Regions from separate parts of the Pseudomonas sp. FW305-96 genome, predicted to be linked through region 2. Evidence: predicted binding sites of a transcription regulator. Region 2 holds the regulator's gene; each other region holds the start of a gene.
What was found. The regulator sigma-54, encoded in region 2, starts transcription at its own class of promoters, with help from an activator protein. The targets are predictions, from matches to a motif close to ANTGGCATNNANNTTGCTNT.
Positions count from the first base shown of each region.

Region 1: a site for sigma-54 is predicted at 1,872-1,891, ahead of flgB (flagellar basal body rod protein FlgB). Genes of this name have one in related genera too.
Region 3: a site for sigma-54 is predicted at 3,157-3,176, ahead of nirB (nitrite reductase large subunit NirB). Genes of this name have one in related genera too.

Region 1 is NZ_JBYSYW010000020.1:58,346-64,403, forward strand. Features, by position in the region: gene AC3WL2_RS16200 (chemotaxis protein CheV) at 1-105, shown strand, start outside; gene cheR (protein-glutamate O-methyltransferase CheR) at 157-984, shown strand; gene AC3WL2_RS16210 (hypothetical protein) at 1,128-1,721, opposite strand; gene flgB (flagellar basal body rod protein FlgB) at 1,935-2,342, shown strand; gene flgC (flagellar basal body rod protein FlgC) at 2,345-2,788, shown strand; gene AC3WL2_RS16225 (flagellar hook assembly protein FlgD) at 2,804-3,508, shown strand; gene flgE (flagellar hook protein FlgE) at 3,539-4,912, shown strand; gene AC3WL2_RS16235 (hypothetical protein) at 4,985-5,170, shown strand; gene AC3WL2_RS16240 (hypothetical protein) at 5,270-5,446, shown strand; gene flgF (flagellar basal-body rod protein FlgF) at 5,662-6,058, shown strand, end outside.
Region 2 is NZ_JBYSYW010000016.1:104,024-110,081, reverse strand. Features, by position in the region: gene AC3WL2_RS14500 (KpsF/GutQ family sugar-phosphate isomerase) at 202-1,176, shown strand; gene AC3WL2_RS14495 (KdsC family phosphatase) at 1,177-1,701, shown strand; gene lptC (LPS export ABC transporter periplasmic protein LptC) at 1,710-2,282, shown strand; gene lptA (lipopolysaccharide transport periplasmic protein LptA) at 2,269-2,793, shown strand; gene lptB (LPS export ABC transporter ATP-binding protein) at 2,794-3,519, shown strand; gene AC3WL2_RS14475 (RNA polymerase factor sigma-54) at 3,694-5,190, shown strand; gene hpf (ribosome hibernation-promoting factor, HPF/YfiA family) at 5,269-5,577, shown strand; gene ptsN (PTS IIA-like nitrogen regulatory protein PtsN) at 5,590-6,054, shown strand; gene rapZ (RNase adapter RapZ) at 6,057-6,058, shown strand, end outside.
Region 3 is NZ_JBYSYW010000002.1:28,898-34,955, reverse strand. Features, by position in the region: gene AC3WL2_RS01520 (bifunctional nitrate reductase/sulfite reductase flavoprotein subunit alpha) at 1-2,999, shown strand, start outside; gene nirB (nitrite reductase large subunit NirB) at 3,307-5,859, shown strand; gene nirD (nitrite reductase small subunit NirD) at 5,859-6,058, shown strand, end outside.

The sequences.
Region 1 (6,058 bases), on a different contig from region 2:
AACCAGGCGATGGTCAAGAAGGTCGGTGCCGATGACTTCCTGGCCAAGTTCAGGCCGGATGACCTCGCCCAGCGCGTGGTCGATCGGATCAAGGCGAGTCATTGAAACGGCCGGGGTTCGCCCCCGGCGCTAGCGATTTAAGAAGAGGCGGCAGCATTGTCTACGGGTAATTTGGATTTCGAACAGTTCCGGGTATTCCTGGAGAAAGCCTGTGGCATCCTGCTGGGCGAGAATAAGCAGTACCTGGTCTCCAGCCGTCTCAACAAGCTGATGGAGCAACAGGGCATCAAGTCGCTGGGCGAGCTGGTGCAGCGCATCCAGACCCAGCCACGCGGTGGCTTGCGCGAGCAGGTGGTCGATGCCATGACCACCAACGAGACGCTGTGGTTTCGCGATACCTACCCGTTCGAGGTGCTCAAGAACAAGGTGATTCCGGAATTCATCAAGAACAACCCGGGCCAGCGCCTGCGCATCTGGTCGGCGGCCTGTTCATCGGGGCAGGAGCCGTACTCGCTGTCGATGGCCATCGACGAGTTCGAGCGGACCAACCTGGGTCAGTTGAAAATGGGCGCGCAGATCGTCGCCACCGACCTGTCCGGTGCCATGCTCAACAACTGCAAGACCGGTGAGTACGACAGCCTGGCCATTGCCCGTGGCCTGTCGCAGGAGCGCCTGCAGCGCTATTTCGACACCAAGGGGCCGGGGCGCTGGGCGATCAAGCCGCCGATCCGCAGTCGCGTCGAGTTCCGTTCCTACAACCTGCTCGACAGCTATGCGCCGCTGGGCAAGTTCGACATCGTGTTCTGCCGCAACGTGCTGATCTACTTCTCGGCCCAGGTCAAGAAGGACATCCTCATGCGTATTCACGCCACGCTCAAGCCCGGGGGGTATCTGTTCCTCGGGGCGTCCGAGGCGCTCAACGGGCTGCCGGACCACTACCAGATGGTGCAGTGCAGCCCGGGGATCATCTACCAGGCCAAATGAGGCTCGACAAAAAGGCCGGTATCGCGAGATACCGGCCTTTTTTCGTGCGTTCTGGCCGAATTCGGCGATACCGCTGACCTTGAGCACAGCGGTGGACGGGTCGGTGCTGGCTGCCAGCCACATGCCCAGTGCCGAGTTGTCGGCTACCCGCAGGTTGCCGTCGAGGGTGGCGTGGAGGCTCTGCAGGCTGAATGTGGTCGGCGGCTCGCTGTGGTCGCCGACGTCGAGCCAGCGTTGTTCGCCAGGCGGATGCTGTTGCTGCCGCGCCCGCCATAGGCAACCCCGTAGGCGCTGTCACCTTCGACTTCGATGTTGGCCAGGCCAAGGAGGTCGCCTGGGATCATGCTGCCTTTGCGCATGATCAACTCGACAGGGCGATTGCTGCCGGTGGCATTGATGGCGACGTTGCCCCAGATCTCGCCGTTGTTGAAGATGTTCAGGTCGCCGTTGGCCTTCTGCCAGGGCGGCACGCCAGGGCCATCATGGGTGGTGTTGCCAATGCGGATGGCAGTGTCGGCCGCTACGATCCTGCCACTGTTGTCGATGTAGCGCCCCAGGCTGTCGAAGATGCTCGCGCCATCCAGCACGATGCCTTGCGCGCCTTGGTCGCCGGCGAAGATCTGTCCTTGGTTGTCGATGCCGGCCAGCACCGCCGGTCGGTTGCTGGCGTCCGTGGTGGCGTGGATGGCGATGGCGCGCGGGACGCGGATGCTACCCGATTGGTGGCCAATTGACATGTTTGTTATGACGTCAATTTTTTGGTTTGCCGCTTTTGCCGCCTGTCGATTGCCGCCTGGGTAGCTCAAGGCGGAAGTACATTGCCGCTTTTCTGGCATAAGGCGCGGCATGAAACAGGCGAAACCCCCATACTCATGGGGTTTAAGATGGTTGGCACAGGGCTTGCTAAAGCCATAGCAAACGAACTCTGGTCACCTTCAAAGGTCCCCGACATGAGCATCAGCTTCGACAAGGCGCTTGGCATTCACGAAAAGGCACTGGGCTTTCGCGCTCAGCGTGCCGAAGTGCTGGCCAACAACATCGCCAACGCCGACACGCCCAACTACAAGGCGCGTGACATGGACTTCTCGTCCGTGCTCGCTGCCGAGTCCGACAAGCAGCAGAAGGGACGCATCGCCCTGGAGCGTACCGACAGCCGTCATATCGAGGCCGAAGGCCTGGCCATGATGGACGATACGCTGAAGTACCGCACGCCGATGCAGCCGTCGATCGACCAGAACACCGTGGACGCGCACCTGGAACAATCGAACTACGCGGAAAACGCCGTTGGCTTCCAGGCCAGCTTCACCCTGCTCAACAGTAAATTCAAAGGGCTGGTATCGGCCCTGCGTGGAGAGTGACCATGTCTCTTGCCAGTGTCTTCAATATTGCCGGTAGCGGCATGAGCGCGCAGAACACGCGTCTGAACACCGTTGCGTCGAACATCGCCAACGCCGAGACCGTGTCGTCGAGCATCGACCAGACCTACCGTGCGCGCCACCCGGTATTCGCCACCACCTTCCAGCAGGCCCAGGCCGGCGCCGGCCAATCGCTGTTCGAAGATCAGGGCCAGGCCGGGCAGGGGGTCGAGGTCAAGGGCATCATCGAGGATCAGAGCAATCTCGAAGCCCGCTACGAGCCAAGCCACCCGGCGGCGAACAAGGATGGCTATGTCTACTACCCGAACGTCAACGTGGTTGAGGAGATGGCTGACATGATCTCTGCCAGCCGCGCGTTCCAGACCAACGCCGAACTGATGAACACCGCCAAGACCATGATGCAGAAAGTACTGACCCTGGGTCAGTGATAAGGAATCCGGACCATGGCAGTGACCAACACCAACAGTGGCGTGAACCTGAACGACGTACTCAACGCGTCCGGGGTCAGCACCGGTACCAAGAAAACCACCACCGAGCCCGTCGACAAGAACGCGCTGGGCAAGGATGCGTTCCTCAAGCTGCTGGTTACCCAGATGCAGCACCAGAACCCGCTGGATCCGCAGGATAACGGCGAATTCATTGCGCAGTTGGCCCAGTTCAGCAGCCTGGAAGGTATCCAGACCCTGAACGGCTCGGTCAACAATATCATTGGCGGCATAGCGTCGAGTCAGGCGCTGCAGGCCACCACGCTGGTGGGGCGCTCGGTGATCCTGGACACCGACAAGGCGATGGTCGACACCACCGCCAGCTTCACCGGTCAAGTTGTCGTGCCGCAGAACATCACCGACGGCAAGGTCGAGATCAAGGACAAGGACGGCAAGGTGGTCAAGACCATCAGCCTGGGCGAACAGGCCAAAGGCACCGCCGACTTCATCTGGGACGGCACCAACGAGAAGGGTGAGAAGGTCGACCCTGGCCAGTACACCTTCACCGCCACCACGACGGTCGATGGCAAGGCGCAGACCATGTACACCCTGCTGCCGGCCAAGATCACCAGCGTCAGCTTCCAGGGCGGTAGCGAGATGATGCTCACCGTGGCAGGCGGCCAGAAGATCGGCGTCTCGAAAGTACAATCTATTGGAATCTAAGGCCGCTAGATCGGCAGAAGGAGTGAATGCATGTCTTTCAATATCGGCCTTAGCGGTCTTTACGCAGCCAACAAGCAACTGGACGTTACCGGCAACAACATTGCCAACGTCAACACCGTCGGCTTCAAGTCGTCGCGTGCCGAGTTCGCCGACGTTTATGCAGGCTCCAACCGCCTGGGCGTGGGCAAGAACCAGATCGGCAACGGCGTGCGCCTGGCCTCGGTTTCCCAGCAGTTCGGCCAGGGTGATGTCAACAACACCGGCAACGTGCTGGACATGGGTATCCAGGGGCAGGGTTACTTCGTGCTGTCCGACAACGGCTCAATGACCTACACCCGGGCAGGTGCGTTCCAGACCAACAAGGATGGCTATGTGGTCACCTCCGATGGCCTGAACCTGCGCGGTTACAGCACCGATGAGAACGGCAAGATCGTCAAGGGTGTGCTGACCGACCTGCGGATCGACACTTCGGCGCTGGCGCCGAAGGCCACCACGCTGATCGAGCAGGGCATCAACCTGAACTCCTCGGCCCCCGATATTCCGCTGGAAATCGATGATGGTTCCGGCACGATGATCCCGAACAAGCCGTTCAACCCGACCGATCAGAGCACCTACACCAAATCGTTCCCTACCAAGGTCTATGACAGCCAGGGTAACGAGCACGTCATGGAGCAGTTCTACCGCAAGACAGGTCAGAACGAATGGACCATGTACACCCTGGTCCAGGGCCGCAACCCGCTCGATCCGTCCAGCACCCAGCCGTTGACCGCCACCATGTCGTTCAACCCCGATGGTTCGGTGAAGTCCATGGCGGCCCAGAACGATGGGAGCACGCCTCCAGTACCTGGCGTGCCGGCGGGCGACTGGAGCGTGGTCAACAACACCTTCACCCTGAAGAACTGGATTCCTGCCGCCAAGGATGCGGCGGGCAACTGGGCGCCCAATGGCTCCCAGGGTAATGCTGACGGCATGCAGCTTTCGATGAAGAGCACCACGTCCTACAACACTGAAACTGCTCGTATGTCGCAGTCCCAGGACGGCTACGCCACCGGTATCCTGTCGAGCCTGTCGATTGACTCCTCCGGCGTGATGTTTGCCAGCTTCAGTAACCAGCAGTCCCGCGCCATCGGCCAGGTGGCAATCGCCAGCTTCGCCAACGAGCAGGGCCTGCAGCAGACGGGCGGCACCCGCTGGAAGGAAACCTTCTCCTCGGGCATTCCGGGTATCGACGCGCCGAAAACCGGTACGCTGGGCGAGATCGAGTCCAACTCGCTGGAAGCCTCCAACGTCAACCTGACCCAGGAGCTGGTCGAGCTGATCAAGGCCCAGAGCTACTACCAGGCCAACGCCAAGACCATCTCCACCGAAAGCACCATCATGCAGACCATCATCCAGATGACCTGATGGCCGCTGGCTGATCGCTTGTCAACGAACCCCTTTGCAAGAAGGGGTTCGTCGTTTTCACGGAGAGTACCCATGAAAAAACTGCTGGCTGCTGCCGTCGCGGCGTTCTGCCTGCTCCAGGCGCAGGCCGCGATGGCCCCTTGGTGGCGTTGGGAAAGCCAGGCTGACGGGCGTCTGGTGTGTTCGCAATGGTCACCCGGTGATGGTTGGAAGCGCTTTGCCGGACCGTTCGACAATGCCGCCTGCAGATCCCTTTGATGCAGGGCAAAAAATGATGGCTTGAGGCCGTCAATTGGCGGATTTTCTTCAGGTATTATCCGTGCCACCTCACTCGTTCGAGTGTCTGGCAAGTTTCTTGTGACATTCCAGGGTGTCGTGGTACAGAACGATGGCGTCAATGCCTACATCTTCTCCAAGGCGGACTGGAATGCCGGCAACCTGGATTCCGGTGTGATGCTCAGTAACTGGTACGCCGGCTCGAACACTATCGAGTCGTTCCAGGCCAACAACGGAGATACCTTCACCATCACCTGACAGCCAAGTGTCGCCCGTTGCGTCGAGGGCGGCCAGCCCTTGCCGCTGCCGGCTACCCGCCGCCGATATTTTGTCTCGCGCGCGCCGGGCTTTTCAGCAAGGGCCCCGTAAACCGGGGTCTTTGCCGTTTATAGGGTAGTTGGCGCGAAACTTGCTCAACGCTTGCCACAGCCACGGCGACCGGCAATCGATCGCCCGTGCAGCGGAGGATGACTGTGGACAAGATGCTTTACGTGGCCATGACCGGCGCCAGCCAGAACGCGCTGGCGCAGAAGGCCCATGCCAACAACCTGGCGAACGTTTCCACCAACGGTTTCCAGCGCGACCTGGAGCAGGCGCGCTCGATGCCGGTGTTTGGTGACAGCTTTCCGGCGCGTGCTTTCGCCATGAGCGAACGCCCGGCCACCGATTTCAGTGCCGGCCCGTTGGTTGAAACCGGTCGTGAACTGGATGTGGCGGTCACCGGTGATGGATTCATTGCCGTGCAGGCGCCCGACGGCAGCGAAGCGTATGTGCGTACCGGCAGCCTGAACATTGACGCGCTCGGCGTGCTGCGGGCCGGCAATGGCATGGCGGTTATCGGCAACGGCGGCCCTATCGCCATTCCACCAG
Region 2 (6,058 bases):
TTCATCTTGAAGGCACACAGGTCCCCGGCGGGCCGAATAGCGGCGAACTATAGCACCGCTGATAGGCCCGCCCCAAGGCCGTCACCCCACTCGTTCAGGGCACAGACAGGCAGGCGCGGCATCCATATGACATTCGAAGGATGAGCCTTTCACACATTGCGGCTATAATCGCCGCCTTTTCATCAGGCATTGCGTTCCGACATGACCCAATCCAGCGAGCTGATCCAATCCGCCCAGCGCACCCTGCGCCTCGAACTCGAGGCCGTGGAGGCCCTGCTGGCCCGCATCGACGGGGACTTCGTCAAGGCCTGCGAACTGATCCTGGCCAGCAAGGGGCGGGTCGTGGTGGTAGGCATGGGCAAGTCGGGGCACATCGGCAACAAGATCGCCGCCACCCTGGCCAGCACCGGCACCCCGGCGTTCTTCGTGCACCCGGCCGAGGCCAGCCATGGCGACATGGGCATGATCACCCGTGACGATGTCATTCTTGCCCTGTCCAACTCCGGCAGCACCGCCGAGATCATCACCCTGCTGCCCTTGATCAAGCGCCTGGGCATCCAGATGATCAGCCTCACCGGCAAACCGGACTCGCCCCTGGCCCAGGCCGCCGAGGTCAACCTCGACGCCAGCGTCGCCCAGGAAGCCTGCCCGCTCAACCTTGCGCCGACCTCCTCCACCACTGCGGCGCTGGCGCTGGGCGACGCCTTGGCCATCGCCCTGCTGGAGGCTCGCGGCTTCACCGCCGAAGACTTTGCCTTCTCCCACCCGGGCGGCGCGCTGGGCCGTCGCCTGCTGCTGAAGGTCGAGAACGTCATGCATGCCGGCGAAGAGCTGCCCGTGGTAAAGAACGGCACCCTGCTCAAGGACGCGCTGCTTGAAATGTCTCGCAAAGGTTTGGGCATGACCGTGGTGCTGGGTAACGACGGCAAGCTGGCCGGCGTCTTCACCGACGGTGACCTGCGCCGCAGCCTGGACCGCAACATCGACGTGCACAAGACGCTCATCGACGAAGTCATGACCGTGCACGGCAAGACCGCCCGCGCCGAGATGCTCGCCGCCGAGGCACTGAAGATCATGGAAGACCACAAGATCAGCGCGCTGGTGGTTGTCGATCAGGACGACCGCCCGACCGGCGCCCTGAACATGCACGACCTGCTGCGCGCCGGAGTGATGTAAATGACCCAGGACCTGATGCAACGCGCCAAGACTATCAAGCTGGCGGTGTTCGACGTTGACGGCGTGCTCACCGATGGCCGCCTGTACTTCCTCGAGGACGGCAGCGAGTTCAAGACCTTCAACACCCTCGACGGCCACGGCATCAAGATGCTCATGGCCTCGGGCGTGACCACCGCGATCATCAGCGGGCGCAAGACCCCTGTGGTCGAGCGCCGGGCGAAGAACCTTGGTATCCCGCACCTGTTCCAGGGCCGCGAGGACAAACTGGTGGTGCTGGACGGCCTGCTCGCCGAACTCAATCTAAGCTATGAACAGGTCGCCTACCTCGGCGACGATCTGCCCGACTTGCCGGTGATCCGCCGCGTCGGCCTGGGCATGGCGGTGCAGAATGCCGCGGCCTTCGTTCGCCAGCATGCCCACGGCGTTACCCAGGCCCGCGGCGGCGAAGGCGCCGCCCGCGAGTTCTGTGAACTGATCATGCAGGCCCAGGGCACCCTGGACGCTGCCAACGCCCATTACCTCTAAGGCTGCCCATGCTCAGCAAGAAGATCAGAAATGTCGCGCTGCTAGGCGGGATCGCCGCCGTGCTGGTTGCGGTAGGCTATTGGAACATCAGCCCGGAAAGCTTCCTCGAACAGCCCCAGGCCCAGGTCGACCAGAGCGCCATCGACTACTACGCGATCAACGCCCACAGCCTGCAGTTCCTGCCCGACGGCAAGCTGCAGTACGAGATGACCGCCGCCAAGGTCGAGCACCTCAAGGCCAGCGAGGTCACCCTGGTGACCACCCCCGACCTGCATATGTACCGTGGCACCGAGTACCCCTGGCATGTGCAGAGCAAGCGCGCCGAGGTCAACCCGGACGGCACCGAGGTGGAGCTGATCGACGATGTGCGCGTGGCGCGCACCGACGAGAAGCAACGCGAAACCATCATCACCAGCACACGCATGACCGTGTTCCCGCAGAAGCAATATGCGCAGACCGAGCAAGCCGTTAGAATCGACGGCGCCGGTGGCACGACTACGGGCAAAGGAATGAAAGCGTATTTGAAAGAAGGCAGGATGGACCTGCTCTCTAACGTAAGAGGACAGTATGAGGCTCGTTAAAACCATCCCCCTTCTGCTCAGCCTGGGCGTAGCACTGGGAAGCGCGAGCGCCTTCGCCCTGCCGAACGACCGTGACCAGCCGATCCGCATCCAGGCGGACAACGCCCACCTGGACGACAAGCAGGGCGTGGCCACCTACACCGGCGACGTGATCATCACCCAGGGCTCGATGATGATCAAAGGCAACACCGTGACCATGACCCGCGCCGCCAACGGCGATATCGACGTGGTCACCTCGGTGGGCAACCTGGCCTACTTCGAGCAGCAGCAGAGCGCCGCCAAGCCCGACAAGATGAAAGGCTGGGCCGTGACCATCCAGTACCAGGCGCAGAAAGACGTGGTGATCCTCACCGACCGCGCCAAGGTCGAGAACGAAGGCAACACCACCGAAGGCGAGAAGATCGTCTACAACACCAAGACCCAGGTGGCTACCGCCGGACGCGGTGGCAACGTGACTGCACCGCGTCAGCGTATCGACATGGTCATTCAACCGAAGAAAAAGGCCGAGTAAATGGCAACCCTCAAAGCCCAGCACCTGGCCAAGAGCTACAAGGGCAGGCAAGTCGTGCGCGACGTCAGCCTGTCCATCGACAGCGGCCAGATCGTCGGCCTGCTCGGCCCCAACGGCGCCGGCAAGACCACCTGTTTCTACATGATCGTCGGCCTGGTCCAGGCCGACCAGGGCCGTGTGCTGATCGACAGCCTCGATGTCAGCCACCAGCCGATGCACGGGCGCGCCCAGGCCGGTATCGGCTACCTGCCGCAGGAAGCGTCGATCTTCCGTAAACTGTCGGTGGCCGACAACATCATGGCCATCCTCGAGACCCGCAAGGACCTCGATCGCGAAGGCCGCCGCAAGGAGCTGGAAAGCCTGCTGCAGGAGTTCCACATCAGCCATATCCGCGACAATCTGGGCATGAGCCTGTCCGGCGGCGAACGTCGCCGGGTCGAGATCGCCCGCGCCCTGGCCACCGCACCCAAGTTCATCCTGCTGGACGAACCGTTCGCCGGTGTCGACCCGATTTCCGTCGGCGACATCAAGCAGATCATCCACCACCTCAAGAACAAGGGCATCGGCGTACTGATCACCGACCACAACGTTCGCGAGACACTGGACATCTGCGAGACGGCCTACATCGTCAACGATGGCCAACTGATCGCCGAAGGCGATGCCGAGACCATCCTGGCCAACCAGTTGGTCAAGGAAGTTTACCTGGGGCACGAGTTCCGACTCTGACCACAGGCCTGCCCGGAGCACTGGCGAATGCGCCTGATCGGGGCTTAAGTTGTTACAGTGCTCTAGGCAAACGCTGCAATTTCAGGCATATAACTTGCTTAAAGTCGGCGCCCAAGCGCCCTACGTGTAGTGGATGGCGCATGCGCGCCGGCAACAAGGTATTAAGCCCCAGCCATGAAACCATCGCTCGTCCTAAAAATGGGCCAGCAACTGACGATGACACCTCAGTTGCAACAGGCCATCCGCCTGCTTCAGCTCTCCACCCTGGACCTCCAGCAGGAAATCCAGGAAGCGCTGGAGTCCAACCCGATGCTCGAACGTCAGGAAGACGGCGAGGACTTCGACAACAGCGACCCCATGGCGGACAACGCCGAGAACAAGCCGACCGCCGAAGCCCAGGACAACAGTTTCCAGGAAACCTCCAGCAGTACCACGGAAAACCTGGAGGACGGCGAATGGGCCGAGCGGATCCCCAACGAATTGCCGGTCGACACTGCCTGGGAAGACATCTACCAGACCAGCGCCAGCAGCCTGCCGAGCAACGATGACGACGAATGGGACTTCACCACCCGTACGTCGGTGGGCGAGAGCCTGCAAAGCCACCTGCTGTGGCAGCTCAACCTGGCGCCGATGTCCGACACCGACCGGCTGATCGCCGTCACCCTGATCGACAGCATCAACGCCCAGGGCTACCTGGAAGACACCCTCGAAGAAATCTGCGCCGGTTTCGACCCGGAGCTGGACATCGAGCTGGACGAGGTCGAGGCGGTGCTGCACCGCATCCAGCAGTTCGAGCCGGCCGGCATTGGCGCCCGCACCCTCGGCGAATGCCTGCTGCTGCAACTGCGCCAGCTGCCGGCCTCGACACCCTGGATGAGCGAGGCACAGCGCCTGGTCACCGACTTCATCGACCTGCTCGGCAGCCGCGACTACAGCCAGCTGATGCGCCGGATGAAGCTCAAGGAAGACGAACTGCGCCAGATCATCGAACTGGTACAGAGCCTCAACCCGCGCCCGGGCTCGCAGATCGAGTCCAGTGAACCCGAGTACGTCGTGCCCGACGTCATCGTGCGCAAGGACAGCGAACGCTGGCTGGTCGAGCTCAACCAGGAGGCGGTGCCGAAGCTGCGCGTCAATCCGCAGTACGCCGGCTTCGTCCGTCGCGCCGACACCAGCGCCGACAATACCTTCATGCGCAACCAGTTGCAGGAGGCGCGCTGGTTCATCAAGAGCCTGCAGAGCCGCAACGAGACGCTGATGAAAGTGGCGACGCAGATCGTCGAGCACCAGCGTGGCTTCCTCGACCATGGCGACGAGGCCATGAAGCCGCTGGTCCTGCATGACATCGCCGAGGCGGTGGGCATGCACGAATCGACCATTTCCCGGGTGACCACGCAGAAATACATGCACACCCCGCGCGGCATCTACGAACTGAAATACTTTTTCTCGAGCCACGTGAGCACCGCCGAAGGCGGCGAATGCTCGTCCACGGCAATCCGCGCGATCATCAAGAAACTGGTGGCTGCGGAAAATCAGAAAAAGCCATTGAGTGACAGCAAGATCGCTGGTTTACTGGAGGCACAAGGCATCCAGGTAGCCCGTCGCACCGTCGCCAAGTATCGCGAGTCGTTGGGGATCGCCCCTTCGAGCGAGCGCAAGCGGCTGATGTAGCCCCCGGATGTGCCACAGCGTTTCAGTGGCAGGTGCAACACCTGCCTCTTTATGCACGGGCAACAAAGGAGAAGCTGTATGCAAGTCAACATCAGTGGACAGCATGTAGAAGTCACCCAACCACTGCGCGATTACGTGCTCGAGAAGCTCGCCCGGGTGGAGGGTCATTTCGACAAGATCACCAACGTGACGGTGATCATGAAAGTCGAGAAGCTTCAGCAGAAGATCGAAGCCACGCTCCAGATTCCCGGCGGTGAGGTGGTTGCAAACGCCGAACACCAAGACATGTATGCAGCGATCGATGCCCTGGCCGACAAGCTCGACCGCCAACTGAAAAAACACAAGGAAAAACAGCAAAGCCTGCTGCAAGGCGCAGCCGCCCGCTGATCCCCCTCATCCATGATCCGACTTGAAACCATCCTGACCCCCGGCCGTTCCCTCGTGAACGTGCCGGGCGGCAGTAAGAAGCGCGCCCTGGAAAAGGTCGCCAACCTGATCGCCGAGCAAGTACCTGAGCTGGAGATGCAAGACGTCTTCGACAGCCTGTGGGCTCGCGAAAAACTGGGCTCCACCGGTTTTGGCAATGGCATCGCCATACCCCATTGCCGCCTGGCAGGTTGCAGCGCGCCTGTCAGCGCCCTGCTGCACCTGGACGCCCCCATTGATTACGATGCCATCGATGGCGCCCCGGTCGACCTGCTGTTTGTCCTGCTGGTCCCGGAAGCCGCCACCGACGCGCACCTTGAACTGCTGCGCCAGATCGCCAGCATGCTTGATCGCAAGGAGGTCCGCGATAGCCTGCGTGCCGCCGATAGCAGCGAGACCCTCTACCAGGTCGTCCTGGACGTACAAAACGAGCACTGAACAT
Region 3 (6,058 bases), on a different contig from region 2:
TCTCGCTGACCGGCCAACCCAATGCCATGGGCGGCCGCGAGATGGGTTACATGGGGCCGGGCCTGCCGGGCCAGCGTTCGGCGCAGGTGGCAGCCGACCGCGCCTTCGTCGAAGCGCAATGGCAACTGCCCCCCGGCACCCTGCGCGACGAAGGGGGCGAAGGCACCGTGGCACTGTTCGAGCAGCTCAAGCATGGCGAGGTGAAAGCCTGCTGGATCATCTGCAGCAACCCGGTGGCCAGCGTCGCCAACCGCCAGCAGGTGATCGACGGCCTGCGCCAGGCACAGCTGGTGATCAGCCAGGACGCCTTCCTCGACACCGAGACCAACCGCTACGCCGACATCCTGCTGCCGGCGTCATTGTGGGCCGAGGGCGAAGGGGTGATGATCAACAGCGAGCGCAACCTGACCTTGATGCCCCGCGCCGTCGAGGCGCCCGGCGAAAGCCTCGAGGACTGGCGCCTGATCGCGCGCATCGCCTGTGCCCTGGGTTATGCGCACGCCTTCGACTACCCCGACGCCGAAGCGGTGTTCGATGAGATCCGCCGCTTCCACAACCCGGACACCGGCTACGACCTGCGCGGCATCGACTATGCCGGCCTGCGCCAGGGCCCGCGGCAGTGGCCAAGCGCGCCGGGGCGCAAGGACGCTCGCAGCCCCCAGCGCTATGTCGCGCCAGACGCCCCACAGACGCCGGTGTTTCCGACGCCCACCGGCAAGGCCCGGTTCTTCGCCCGCCCCTGGCTGCCGCCGGCGGAGCTGCCCGACGATGCCTTCCCCTTCGTGCTCAACACCGGCCGCGTGCAGCACCAGTGGCACACGCTGACCAAGACTGGCCAGGTACCCAGCCTCAACAAGCTGGAGCCCGGTCCCTTTGTCGAGATCCACCCCGACGACGCCCGGCGCCTGGGTATCGCGGACAAGGACCAGGTGGCGATCCGTTCGCGCCGCGGCCAGGCCGTGCTGCCGGCGCGACTCAGCGAGCGGGTGCTGCCGGGCAACTGTTTCGCCCCGTTTCACTGGAACGATCTGTACGGCGAGCAACTGGCAATCAACGCGGTGACCTGCGACGCGGTGGACCCGACTTCGCTGCAGCCGGCCCTCAAGCACTGTGCCGTGGCCCTGGAACGGGTCGCCGGCGAGCGCATCGACACCCTTGAACTGACGCTTCCCCCGGCCCCCATCGCCATGCCCACCGCCACCCTGTCCCGCCTGCTCGGCCTAGAGACATTGCCGGCTCCGATCCTGGCCGAGCAAGAACGCCATTACCTGCAAGGTTTCCTGCTCGGCCTGAGCCAGGCCCGCACCGAAAACGTGCCTTGCCTGCCGCCCGATGCGCCCCTGGCGCCGGAGCGACGCCTGTTCGTCAACGGCCTGCTGGCCGGCCTGTTCGCCCGGCCCGCGCCGGCGTCGCAAGCAGCGCTCGAAAGCCCTCGTCACCACGTGCTGTGGGCCTCGCAGACCGGCAATGGCGAGCACCTCGCCGAACGCTGCGCCCAGCACCTGCGCGACGCGGGGCTGGTGGTCGCGCTCAGTTGCATGGAGGAGGTGCGCCCATCCCAACTGCGAGGCGCCGCCAGCCTGCTGCTGATCGCCAGCACCTTCGGCGACGGCGATGCGCCGGACAGCGGCGCCACGTTCTGGCGAGCCCTGCAGGACGAAGAAGGCGCCAGCTGTGCCACGCTGCCCTACGCCGTGCTGGCCCTGGGGGATTCGAGCTACGACCAGTTCTGCGGCTTCGGTCGCAAGCTCGACCAACGCCTGGCCGAGCTGGGGGCCCGGCGTCTGCTGGCCCGGGTCGACTGCGAGCCGGATTGCGAAGCGGCCTTCGGCGCCTGGCTCGATGCCCTGCTGCCCAAGCTTGGCAGTACCCCGACGGCTACCACCACCGCGTCGGCCACCGCCCGCGGCAAACACCAGCCCTGGCCTGCCACCTTGCGGGAGAACCGCCTCCTCAGCGGCCCGGATTCAACCAAGGAGACTCGCCAACTGGTCTTCGACCTGTCCGGCAGCGACCTGCGCTATCAACCCGGCGATGCCCTGGGCGTATGGCCGCGCAATTGCCCGGGCCTGGTCGACGAGCTGCTGATGCTGATGCAGCTGGACGGCCAGGCCGAGATCGAACTCGAGGGCCATGCCCCAATGCCCCTGCGAACCGCGCTTGAGCGGCACCTGGACATCACCCAGGTCAGCCGCCAGCAACTCGAAGTCTTCAGCCAGCACGCCAGCGGCTTGCAACGCCTGCTGCTGCCAGCATGCAAGGACGAACTCAAGGAATGGCTGTGGGGCCGCCAGTTGGCCGACGTGCTGCGCGAGTACCCCCAGGCCATGCCGCTGGGCAACTGGTTGTCGCTGCTGAAACCCTTGCAGCCGCGCCTGTACTCGATCAGCTCCAGCCCCCGGGCTCATCCCGGCCAGGTACACCTGACCGTCTCCATCGTGCGCCATGGCGAGCGCAAGGGCGTCTGTTCGAGCTTCCTCGCGGACCGGGCAGCGGCGCTGGAGGTGGGGGTATTTGCGCAGCCATCGAAACATTTCCACCTGCCCGAGGACGACGGGGTGCCTATCGTCATGATCGGCCCCGGTACCGGTATCGCCCCCTTCCGCGCCTTCCTCGAAGAGCGCGAACTACGTGGGGCCCCAGGGCGCAACTGGCTGTTCTTCGGCGAACAGCATGCCGCCTGCGATTTCTACTACCGCGAACAATTGCAGGCCTGGGAGGCCTGCGGGCATGTGCGCCTGAGCACGGCGTTCTCCCGTGACCAGGTGGAAAAAGTCTATGTGCAGCATCGCCTGCTGGAACACGGCGCCGAGCTGTGGCAATGGCTGCAGGCGGGTGCCCATGTGTATGTGTGTGGCGATGCCCGGCATATGGCCCGGGATGTGGACACGGCCTTGCGCCAGCTCGTGGCGGAGCACGGCGGCCTGGACGAGACCACAGCTGCGGCGTATGTCGAGGGGTTGGGGCGGGACAAGCGCTACCTGCGGGATGTGTATTGATGCACCACGCTGGTGAGGCTTGCACCTTTGTTGTGCCCCGAACGGCCTCATCGCCGGCAAGCCGGCTCCCACAAGGATACGCCGCATACGGGCCCGCAGCCCGGTGGGAGCCGGCTTTCCGGCGGTGAGTCCCGTGAAGGCTACCGATGAGTGGCCGCTTGGCACACTCCCTGCTTTTCAACGAAGTACAACAGCCCCTCGATCAACGGCGATCGTCCAGGGGCCTGACACTGATGAGTACAGGCAAAGGCGCCTGGAGCTTCGGCTCCAGGCGCCTTTTTCGTTTTTCCGTGATCGAGGATCGGCTATGCAGGCAACAGCGAACGAAGCACAACGAGCGCGACTGGTCATCGTCGGCAACGGCATGGTCGGCCATCACTGCGTCGAGCAACTGATCGAACGCGGCGCCAGCGCGCGCTTCGAGCTGCACGTGTTCGCCGAGGAGCGCCAGCGCGCCTACGACAGGGTGCACCTCTCGGAATACTTCACCGGCAGTTGCGCCGAAACCCTGGCCCTGTGCGACCGCGACTACTATGCGAGCAACGGCGTGCACCTGCACCTGGGCGAGGCGGTAGTGGATATTGATCGCGAACGCCAGGAAGTGATCACCGCCGAAGGCCGCCTCGGCTACGAACAGTTGATCCTGGCCACCGGCTCCTATCCGTTCGTGCCGCCCATCGAAGGGTCCAGCGGCAATGCGCGCCTGGTCTATCGCACCCTCGAAGACCTCGATGCGATCCGCGCCGCCGCCGGCAGCGCCCGCCGCGGCGTGGTGGTCGGCGGCGGCCTGCTCGGCCTCGAGGCCGCCAACGCCCTCAAGTCGCTAGGCCTGCAAGCGCATGTGGTGGAGTTCGCGCCGCGGCTGATGCCAGTCCAGTTGGATAGCGAGGGCGGCGCGGCGCTCAAGGCGCGCATCGAGGCGCTGGGCGTAGGCGTGCACCTGGCCCGCGCCACTCAGTCGATCAGCACAGGCGAACACTACCGCTACCGCATGAATTTCGACGGCGGCGAACACCTGGAAACCGACCTGATCGTGTTCTCCGCCGGCATCCGCCCGCAGGATGCCCTGGGCCGAACCTGCGGCCTTACAATCGCCCCCCGCGGCGGCGTGGTGATCGACGGTCAGTGCCGCTCCAGCGACCCGCGCATCTTCGCCATCGGCGAATGCGCTTCGTGGAACGGCAGCGCGTTCGGCCTGGTCGCCCCGGGATACGCCATGGCACGTAACCTGGCAGCCCTGTTGATGGGCGAGTCGGCAAGCGAGTTCAGCGGCGCCGACATGTCGACCAAGCTCAAGCTGCTGGGTGTGGATGTTGGCTCCATCGGCGATGCCCAGGGCGTCACGCCGGGGGCGCGCAGCTATCGCTTCATCGACGAAGCCACGGCCTCCTACCGGCGCCTGGTGGTCGATGCCAGCGGCAAGCGTGTGCTTGGCGCGGTGCTGGTCGGCGACAACAGCTACTACGACACCCTGCTGCAATACGCCCAGAACGGCATCAAGCTACCGGCCGACCCGGCCGCGCTGATTCTGCCCCAGGGCTGCGGCGCGCCGGCGCTGGGCGCCGATGCCTTGCCCGACAGCGCGACCATCTGCTCGTGTCACAACGTCAGCAAGAGCGCGGTGTGCGCCGCCATCGACAGTGGCTGCGGCGACCTCGCCGCCGTCAAGGCATGCACCAAGGCCGCCAGCGGTTGCGGCGGTTGCGCGGCGCTGCTCAAGCACGTGTTCGAGCACGAACTGAGCGCCCGCGGCGTGACCGTCGACAAGAGCCTGTGCGAACACTTCGCCTACACCCGCCAGGAGCTCTACGGGCTGGTGCGGGTAGAAGGCATCCGCACCTTCAACGAGCTGCTCGAACGCCATGGCAAAGGCCAGGTGGGTTGCGCCATCTGCAAGCCGGCGGTGGGCAACATCCTCGCCTCGTGCTGGAACCAGCCGATCATGGACCCGGCGCTGGTACCGCTGCAGGACACCAACGACACCTTCATGGCCAACATGCAGAAGAACGGCACCTACTCGGTGGTGCCGCGCATCCCCGGCGGCGAGATCACCCCGGAAAAACTGATCGTGATCGGCCAGGTGGCAAAGAAGTACGACCTCTATACCAAGATCACCGGCGGCCAGCGCATCGACCTGTTCGGTGCCCAGTTGCACGAACTGCCGCTGATCTGGGGCGAGCTGATCGCCGCCGGCTTCGAGACCGGGCACGCCTACGGCAAGTCGACGCGCACGGTGAAATCCTGCGTCGGCAGCACCTGGTGCCGCTATGGCGTGCAGGACAGCGTGGCCATGGCGCTGCGCCTGGAGGACCGCTACAAGGGCCTGCGCGCGCCGCACAAGCTCAAGTTCGCGGTGTCTGGCTGCACCCGCGAATGCGCCGAGGCGCAAAGCAAGGACATTGGCGTGATCGCCACCGACAAGGGCTGGAATCTCTACGTGTGCGGCAATGGCGGCATGCGCCCACGCCACGCCGAACTGTTCGCCACCGACCTGGACGACGAGACCTTGGTGCGCCTGATCGACCGCGTGCTGATGTTCTACATCCGCACCGCCGACAAACTGCAGCGCACCTCGGTGTGGCGCGAGGGCCTCGAGGGCGGGCTCGACTACCTCAAACAGGTGGTAATCGACGACAGCCTGGGCCTGGCCCGCGAACTCGAGACGCAGATGCAGCAGGTGGTCGACCGTTACGAATGCGAATGGGCCAACGCCTTGGGCGATCCGGAAAAGCTCAAGCGCTTCCGCACCTTCGTCAATGACCAACGCGGCGATCCCGATGTGCACTTCGTGCGCGAGCGTGGCCAACGCCGGCCGGCGGCGCCCCTGCAGTTGATTCCCACCCATGAGGAGGCAATGTGATGAACCTGTCCAACACGGCTGTAGCAAGTGAAACCCGCTGGCAGGCGGTGTGCCAGGCCAGCGACCTGGTCGCCGACTCCGGGGTGGTGGTGTGGCACGAGGGCGAGCAGGTGGCGTTGTTCTACGTGCCGGGACAAGGGCGGGAGCTGTATGCCGTCGGCAACCGCGACCCACGCTCAGGCGCGAACACCATCGGCCG